DNA from 3 places in the Pediococcus inopinatus genome. Region 1 is predicted to be linked to each of the others. Evidence: predicted binding sites of a transcription regulator. Region 1 holds the regulator's gene; each other region holds the start of a gene.
What was found. The regulator NrdR, encoded in region 1, represses ribonucleotide reductase genes. The targets are predictions, from matches to a motif close to ACACNATATATNGTGT.
Positions count from the first base shown of each region.

Region 2: a site for NrdR is predicted at 839-854, ahead of pnuC (nicotinamide riboside transporter PnuC). Genes of this name have one in related genera too.
Region 3: a site for NrdR is predicted at 905-920, ahead of PI20285_RS02455 (deoxynucleoside kinase). Genes of this name have one in related genera too.

Region 1 is NZ_CP019981.1:657,474-659,725, forward strand. Features, by position in the region: gene mutM (bifunctional DNA-formamidopyrimidine glycosylase/DNA-(apurinic or apyrimidinic site) lyase) at 1-49, shown strand, start outside; gene coaE (dephospho-CoA kinase) at 49-645, shown strand; gene nrdR (transcriptional regulator NrdR) at 666-1,169, shown strand; gene PI20285_RS03395 (replication initiation and membrane attachment family protein) at 1,169-2,252, shown strand, end outside.
Region 2 is NZ_CP019981.1:1,558,208-1,560,459, reverse strand. Features, by position in the region: gene pnuC (nicotinamide riboside transporter PnuC) at 1-768, opposite strand; gene PI20285_RS07940 (YdcF family protein) at 997-2,016, shown strand; gene PI20285_RS07935 (hypothetical protein) at 2,055-2,252, shown strand, end outside.
Region 3 is NZ_CP019981.1:491,708-493,959, reverse strand. Features, by position in the region: gene PI20285_RS02455 (deoxynucleoside kinase) at 245-877, opposite strand; gene PI20285_RS02450 (amino acid permease) at 1,009-2,252, opposite strand, start outside.

The DNA.
Region 1 (2,252 bases):
GACTCATTTTTGTCCGTTTTGTCAGAAATTAATTGAGGTTAAAGGTTAATGACAGTTATCTTAGGATTAACTGGTGGCATTGCTACAGGGAAGTCAACGGTTAGCAGTTATTTAAAAAAACTAGGGTATCCAGTCGTTGACGCAGACCAGATTGCTCGTGAGATTGTGCAGCCAGGGACTATAGTTGCTGACCAATTGCGGATAATTTTCGGGGATGCAATTTTTGATGGTGCTAAGCTAAATCGAAACCGGTTAGGAAAAATTGTTTTTGGAAGCTCTGTGCAATTACAAAAACTTAATGCGGTGATGCAACCGGCAATTAGAACGAAAATTCTACAAACATTAAAAGCAGAAAAAAAAGAGTCGACAAAATTAATTGTTTTGGACGCGCCACTGCTCTTAGAACAAGGATATCAGAAGTTTGTGGATCAAATTATGGTTGTTGTGAGTGATGCCAACGTTCAACGGGAGCGTTTAATCCGCCGTGATGGCTTTTCTAAAAAAGAAGCTGAACAGCGAATAACGGCGCAGTGGTCCTTAGAAAAGAAAATTAGTTTCGCTGATATTGTGATTGATAACAGTGGGTCTATTGAAGAAACACGTCAGCAAGTGGTAAAATGGCTTGACAATAGTAAGTTACGTTAGTAAGTGGAGGTAGAGTGCCCATGAGATGTCCACATTGTCATCACAATGGTTCTCGAGTGGTGGATAGTCGTCCAACAGATGATGGGCGTGTGATCCGCCGCAGAAGAGAATGTGAAGCATGCGGTTTTAGATTTACAACGTTTGAAAGAATTGAAGCATCACCTTTGTTGGTGATTAAGAAAAACGGGACACGAGAAGAGTTTAATCGAGAAAAACTACTCCGCGGGCTTATTCGTTCTGCTGAAAAACGGCCAGTTGGTATGGACGAAATGTCCAAAATTGTGGATGAAGTTGAAAACAAAATTCGGGCCCTAGGCGAAAATGAAGTTTCTAGCCAAATCATTGGTGAGTATGTCATGAACTTACTGGCCAAAGTCGATGAAATTGCTTATATTCGTTTTGCCAGTGTCTACCGTCAATTTAAGGATATGAATGTATTTATGTCAGAATTGAAAGATATGATGGCAAAAGACAAAGCGACTAAAAAGAAAACTTCCAAAAAAGATGATGGTGGCGAGTCATAATGAATGAGGGATGGGCTAATTTAAGCCCCAAAGATGGTTTTTTAGTTACTCAAAGGGACTATTTGAGCGATTTTGATCAAAAAGTCCTTACTTTTTTATACCAACCGATTATTGGAGCTAAGGCGTTTAGCTTATTTTTGACGCTTTGGACCGAAATGAGTCCGACAACCATTCGTTCAGAGAGAAAGTCGCATTTAGAATTATTTGATATTCTGAATTGTGATTTACCCAATTTCTACTTGAGTCGACAAAAGTTGGAGGGAATCGGATTACTTAAATCTTTTGAAGGACAAGATAACCTTGGCCGTTATTTTGTGTATCAATTGATCAGACCTATATCACCAGACGCGTTTTTTAAGGATGATTTGCTGAGCAGCTTGCTTCTTGAAGCCATTGGTGAAAATCGGTTTAAAGAACTTGCTGCACAGTTTAAACTAACGCAAGTTGATAAAAAAAATCTAAAAGATGTTTCAACTGATTTTTTGACTGCTTTTCACATTTCAGATAACACGATTAAAGAACCTAATTTCTTAATTCGTGAGACTCAAGCAGAATTTAAGCAGGCCAAATCACAAACGGAGGATCAACTAATCAAGGTTGAAAACAATGATTTTGATTTTAAATTATTAAAAGACCTTCTGAGTCATGGTTTTACCAAGTGGGAGTCTGTTAATCAAGCCCAACGACTAATCTTGAGTGAACACCTTTTGTATGGAATTGACGAAGTTGAAATGAGCCGTCAAATTGGTCAAGCAACGGATTTAGTGACCAATCAGTTAAACACCAAGAAATTACAACAACAGATTTCTAAAAGCTTTACTAGCCAAACGGCCCATAAACAAGCTTATGCGGCGAGTCCTTCAAGTACAGAAACTAAACCAGTAGAAAGCTCGAAGACAGACGAAAACAAGTTGACGTCAGAAGACAAGCAGCTGATTAAAGCGGCTAAGTCCTATGCACCGGCAACTTATTTGGAAAATCTGAAGGTGGCTATCCATGGTGGCTATGTCACGTACGGTGAAAAACAAATACTTAAAGATTTAATTGATCGGAATTTATTTCCAGTGAGTGTTATAAATATTT
Region 2 (2,252 bases), 900 kb from region 1:
TTAAGCATGTGCGTGTGACACGTCGGCAGCTGTTTCTTCGCCGTAATTTGTTTCTTCTTTAATAAGACGAGCACGTTCTTTTTTGTTATACCATGGAGATGTTGTAAATGCCAAAACATCATTGATCAAGTAGATTGAGCTATTTACAAACATGGCAAGTGTTGCTGATCCTTGACGGAATGAAATGAACCAGAGAACCATTTGAGCAAGTCCTGAAGCAACCCACCAGAAGTATTGGTTGTTGAAACGTAGGAAGCAAATCACACCAGCTGTTAAACTGATCGAGAAGCTAATTGCATCAACCCAAGGACGAGGATCGTTGGTGAAGGTTCCAATTAAGTATCCTGAAACAAAGTAAACAACGATGGTTGAAGCAATTGCGACAAACCAAGTTTTACCAGTGAACTTACGAATCTTAGAAACCATGTTGACGTTCCAGCTTGAACTCAATAAAACAGGTAAATCAAGGGTGACAACATAAGCCAATTGTTCAGCCATACTTAGGTAGTTTTTGGCGGCTAAACCAGTTACAATAAAACAAATTGCTGATAAAATTCCTAACCAACCGTTAACAGATTTAGCAGCGTTAATTGCTAAAATACATAAAACACCTAAAGTTGTTCCGATGAAAGTTGTGATGGTTAAAGCTGTGATTGGGGCACTGACTAGAGTCATAATCTGACAGCCAAGACTGAAGAAAAATAGATAGTAGTTTTGTTGAGGCCACCCCTTCAATTGATGTGCCAAAAAGTGTAAATAATTAGACATTTGCTTCTCTTCCTCTCTTGTTTCTATGTATATGGCCATATACTATATGTTCTGATTTAAAAATCAATCAACACTATATATTGTATTACGAAATAAATTAAATGAAAGACTTGAATTTAATTTTTTTTTGGTGTAAGGGAAACAAAACGATAAAAGATGAATAAGTTTTAAACTTTTCTTTTGGTTAAATTCCTTCTAAAATGAAGATAGAGAAGTGAGGTGAAGAGGATGAATTTCAGCTATTGGGGCAGTATTTGTTTAGCTGTTTTTGTGACATTATGGTTAACTGATCGACGTCGTTTTTTAAATGGCTATTTTTTTACTGCTAGTGTGATATGCTTTTTCTTTGCCGGTTGGCAGTGGCTTGAAGCAACACAAGCTCCCTGGATGCAAGTGTTATTAATGATTAGCAGCTTGGCGTTTACAATAATTATTCCGATTGCTCTGGCTCTTTTTGCGTTAGCTTGTATTATTTATAGTCGGCGATTAATCCAAGAAGTTGGCGTTCATCCGGGATATCGATTGTTGGAAATGGTTGGTTTTCTTATTTTAGCAATGTTTTTTCTTACCTTACTTAATTTATTTATGTTTCATAGTTCACTGCTTTGGGTTTTATTGGGGATATTTTATTTATGGACAGCGTATTTCATGATTGGTTTTATTTCATACGCAGTAGCTTCCGTTCTCGATGAATTGCCAGTTCGTTATGCAGTGGATTTTATCGTCATTTTGGGGGCGGGCTTGTTGCCTGATGGAACTGTTTCTAAAATTCTGCAAAAACGCCTTGATAAGGGAATTGCTATTTATCGAAAACAACTAAAACGTGGTGGTCATCCTCAATTTGTGGTTTCTGGTGGTCAGGGGACTGATGAGATTATATCTGAAAGCCAGGCGATGAGAGATTATTTGATCGAAGCTGGAATTTCAAATTCGAAAATTATTCAAGAGGACCGATCTACATCTACTTATGAAAACTTGCGATTTTCGCAAATCTTGATGACAAAGGAAAAGGTCTTTCACCGAGCCGTTTTTGTAACCAATAGTTTTCATGTCTTTCGCGCGGGTTTAATTGCTAAACAGTTGAATTCTACGATGACGGGAATCAGCGCACCTACAACCATGCACTATTTGCCGTTTGCAGCATTTCGAGAATATTTGGCTTTAATCGTTATGTTTAAATGGATTAATGTTTTGGCATTGATTATGACAACTCTGTGTTATTTAACCTACTTGTTAATAACGCATTAGGGGGAACATGGTATAATGTAGCCAAGGAGGAGAAAATCATGACCTTACAATTAAAAATAAAAAAAAGCCTAGTTGGCGTAGTTGCAGTGCTGATGTTAGTTTCCTTAGCCGCATGTAGCAGCACCAGTAAACAAAGTGGAAATGCACACAGTTCTTCTACATCATCTAAGTCCGAAAAAACTAACCAACAAAAAGCCGCCGTTTTATATATGAAAGCTCAAAAACAAATTGAGGAT
Region 3 (2,252 bases), 170 kb from region 1:
AAGCCTTCTCATCCCATCAATTGGGACGAAAAGACTTTATTTCGCGGTACCACCCAAGTTTGCTGTTACCAGCACCCTCAATTATGGTTAACGACCGCAGCCGTGTGATATTACTCACCCGCTTTTGCCTCTCGGAGTTTCGATTGATAGCTTTCACTAGCTCTATCTCGCTTTAAATCTACTTAAAAAAGGCTTCACGTTTACTATTTACACTTATCATAACCGAAAAAGTTCCAAGAAACAACTAAATTTCAGCAATTTTTTTATCCACAATTTGAATGACCTTTTCACGGGCCTGTGGGTCTTCTACAAAATCAAACTGATCCCCGTCAATCTGAATCTTAGGACTTTCGTTATAATTGTCATACCATTCAGCATAACGATGATTCAAATCCTGATAATATTCATACAAGCTAGGGTCATTATCAATTTGTTCGTAAGAACGGCCTCGTTTTTGAATCCGATTTAACATCGTATCAAAGGAAATGTTGATATCAATCAATAAATCCGGATTTTTCTTATAATGGGTTTCTGGTAATTCTTCCATCATATTAGTTAATAAAGAATCGTAAATTTGCACTTCTGTCTTGGTTGCCCGTCCTAAATCTGCATTCAAATGGAAAAGAAGTGAATCTTCATAAATCGAACGATCCATCACACTATTTTTAGTCTGAAAAGCTTCTTTGATGCCATCTAAACGTCGATTCAAAAAATAAATTTGCAGTAAAAATGCGTAGCGCTTAGGGTCTTTGTAAAAAAGTGGCAAAATTTGGTTATCATCAACTGATTCATAATAAGCTTTTGTGCCTAAATGTTGAGATAAAATTTCCGTTAACGTTGTTTTTCCTGCTCCAATTGGACCTGATAATGCAATCATTCGAAGTTCCCCTTTATTCATCTTTTAATACTATATATTGTAGCATATTCAGATTCAAAAACAATATATGGTTTTAAAAATCAACCAATTACCATGATTTCTCTTTTATTACAGCATCTTGCATTATACACTTATTTCTTGATTTTTCGAGACTTTAAAATAAAATCGGGTTGCGTTAAATCAACTTCGTCCAACGGAATAATATGCGTATGATATTTCACTTTATAGAATACGTACAAAACGATGAAGATTGGCACACTAATATAACTAATTCCGATTGCTTCCCAGTTAAACGTCGCAAAGGAATGAAGATCCTGGCCAGCAATGACCAACAAACAAATTACAAAAGCAAATATCGGTCCAAATGGGAACCATTTTGCATGATATTTAAGTTCTTCCACCTTGTGTCCTTGTTTAACAAATGCGCGACGAAAGCGAAAATGAGAAATAGCAATCCCCAGCCAGGCAATAAATCCAGTCAAACCACTTGCTGCAACCAACCACATATAGATATGGGGGCCTTCAATACTTGAGATAAAGGTTAACGCACCAACAATGGTCGTCCCAATCAAGGCCATTAAAGGGATTCCTCGTTTTGTTGTTAATCCAAATGTTTTTGGGGCATACCCTTGTAAAGCCAATGAGTATAACATTCTTGTGGAAGCATACATCCCTGAATTTGCCGAAGAGATGACCGATGTCAAAATAACTGCGTTCATGATACTTGCTGCTCCGGCTAACCCGGCTCGTTGAAAGACTAAGGTGAACGGACTGATCTTAACGTCACTTGCCGAAGATCCTAACAAATCAGGACTTGTATAAGGAATAATGCAAGCAATCACAAAAATCGCCAAAATATAGAATAAAATAATTCGCCAAAACACTTGGTTAATCGCCTTAGGAACACTTTCTTCAGGTGCTTCTGATTCACCAGCTGTAATCCCAATTAATTCAGTTCCTTGAAATGAGAAACCCGCGACAACGAATACACTAAGAATCATCGGAATTCCGCCAACAAATGGCGCTTTTTTATACGTGAAATTATTTAAATAGGTTGCATGTCCACCCATGATGCCAAAAATAACGGCCACACCAACTACTAAGAAAATGATAACTGTAACGACCTTAATCAATGCCATCCAATATTCAGTTTCACCAAAGGCCTTGACGGTAAGAGCGTTAACGGAAAAAATTAGTACTAACGCCAACACACTCCATACCCAACCGGGGACATTTGGCAACCAGAATTTCATGACGATTGAAACTGTACTGATATCAACAGCCAAAGTAATGGCCCAGTTAAACCAGTAATTCCATCCCATCGCAAAGCCCATAGCCGGGTCCACATACTTTGTTGAGTAGGTCGCAAAAGAGC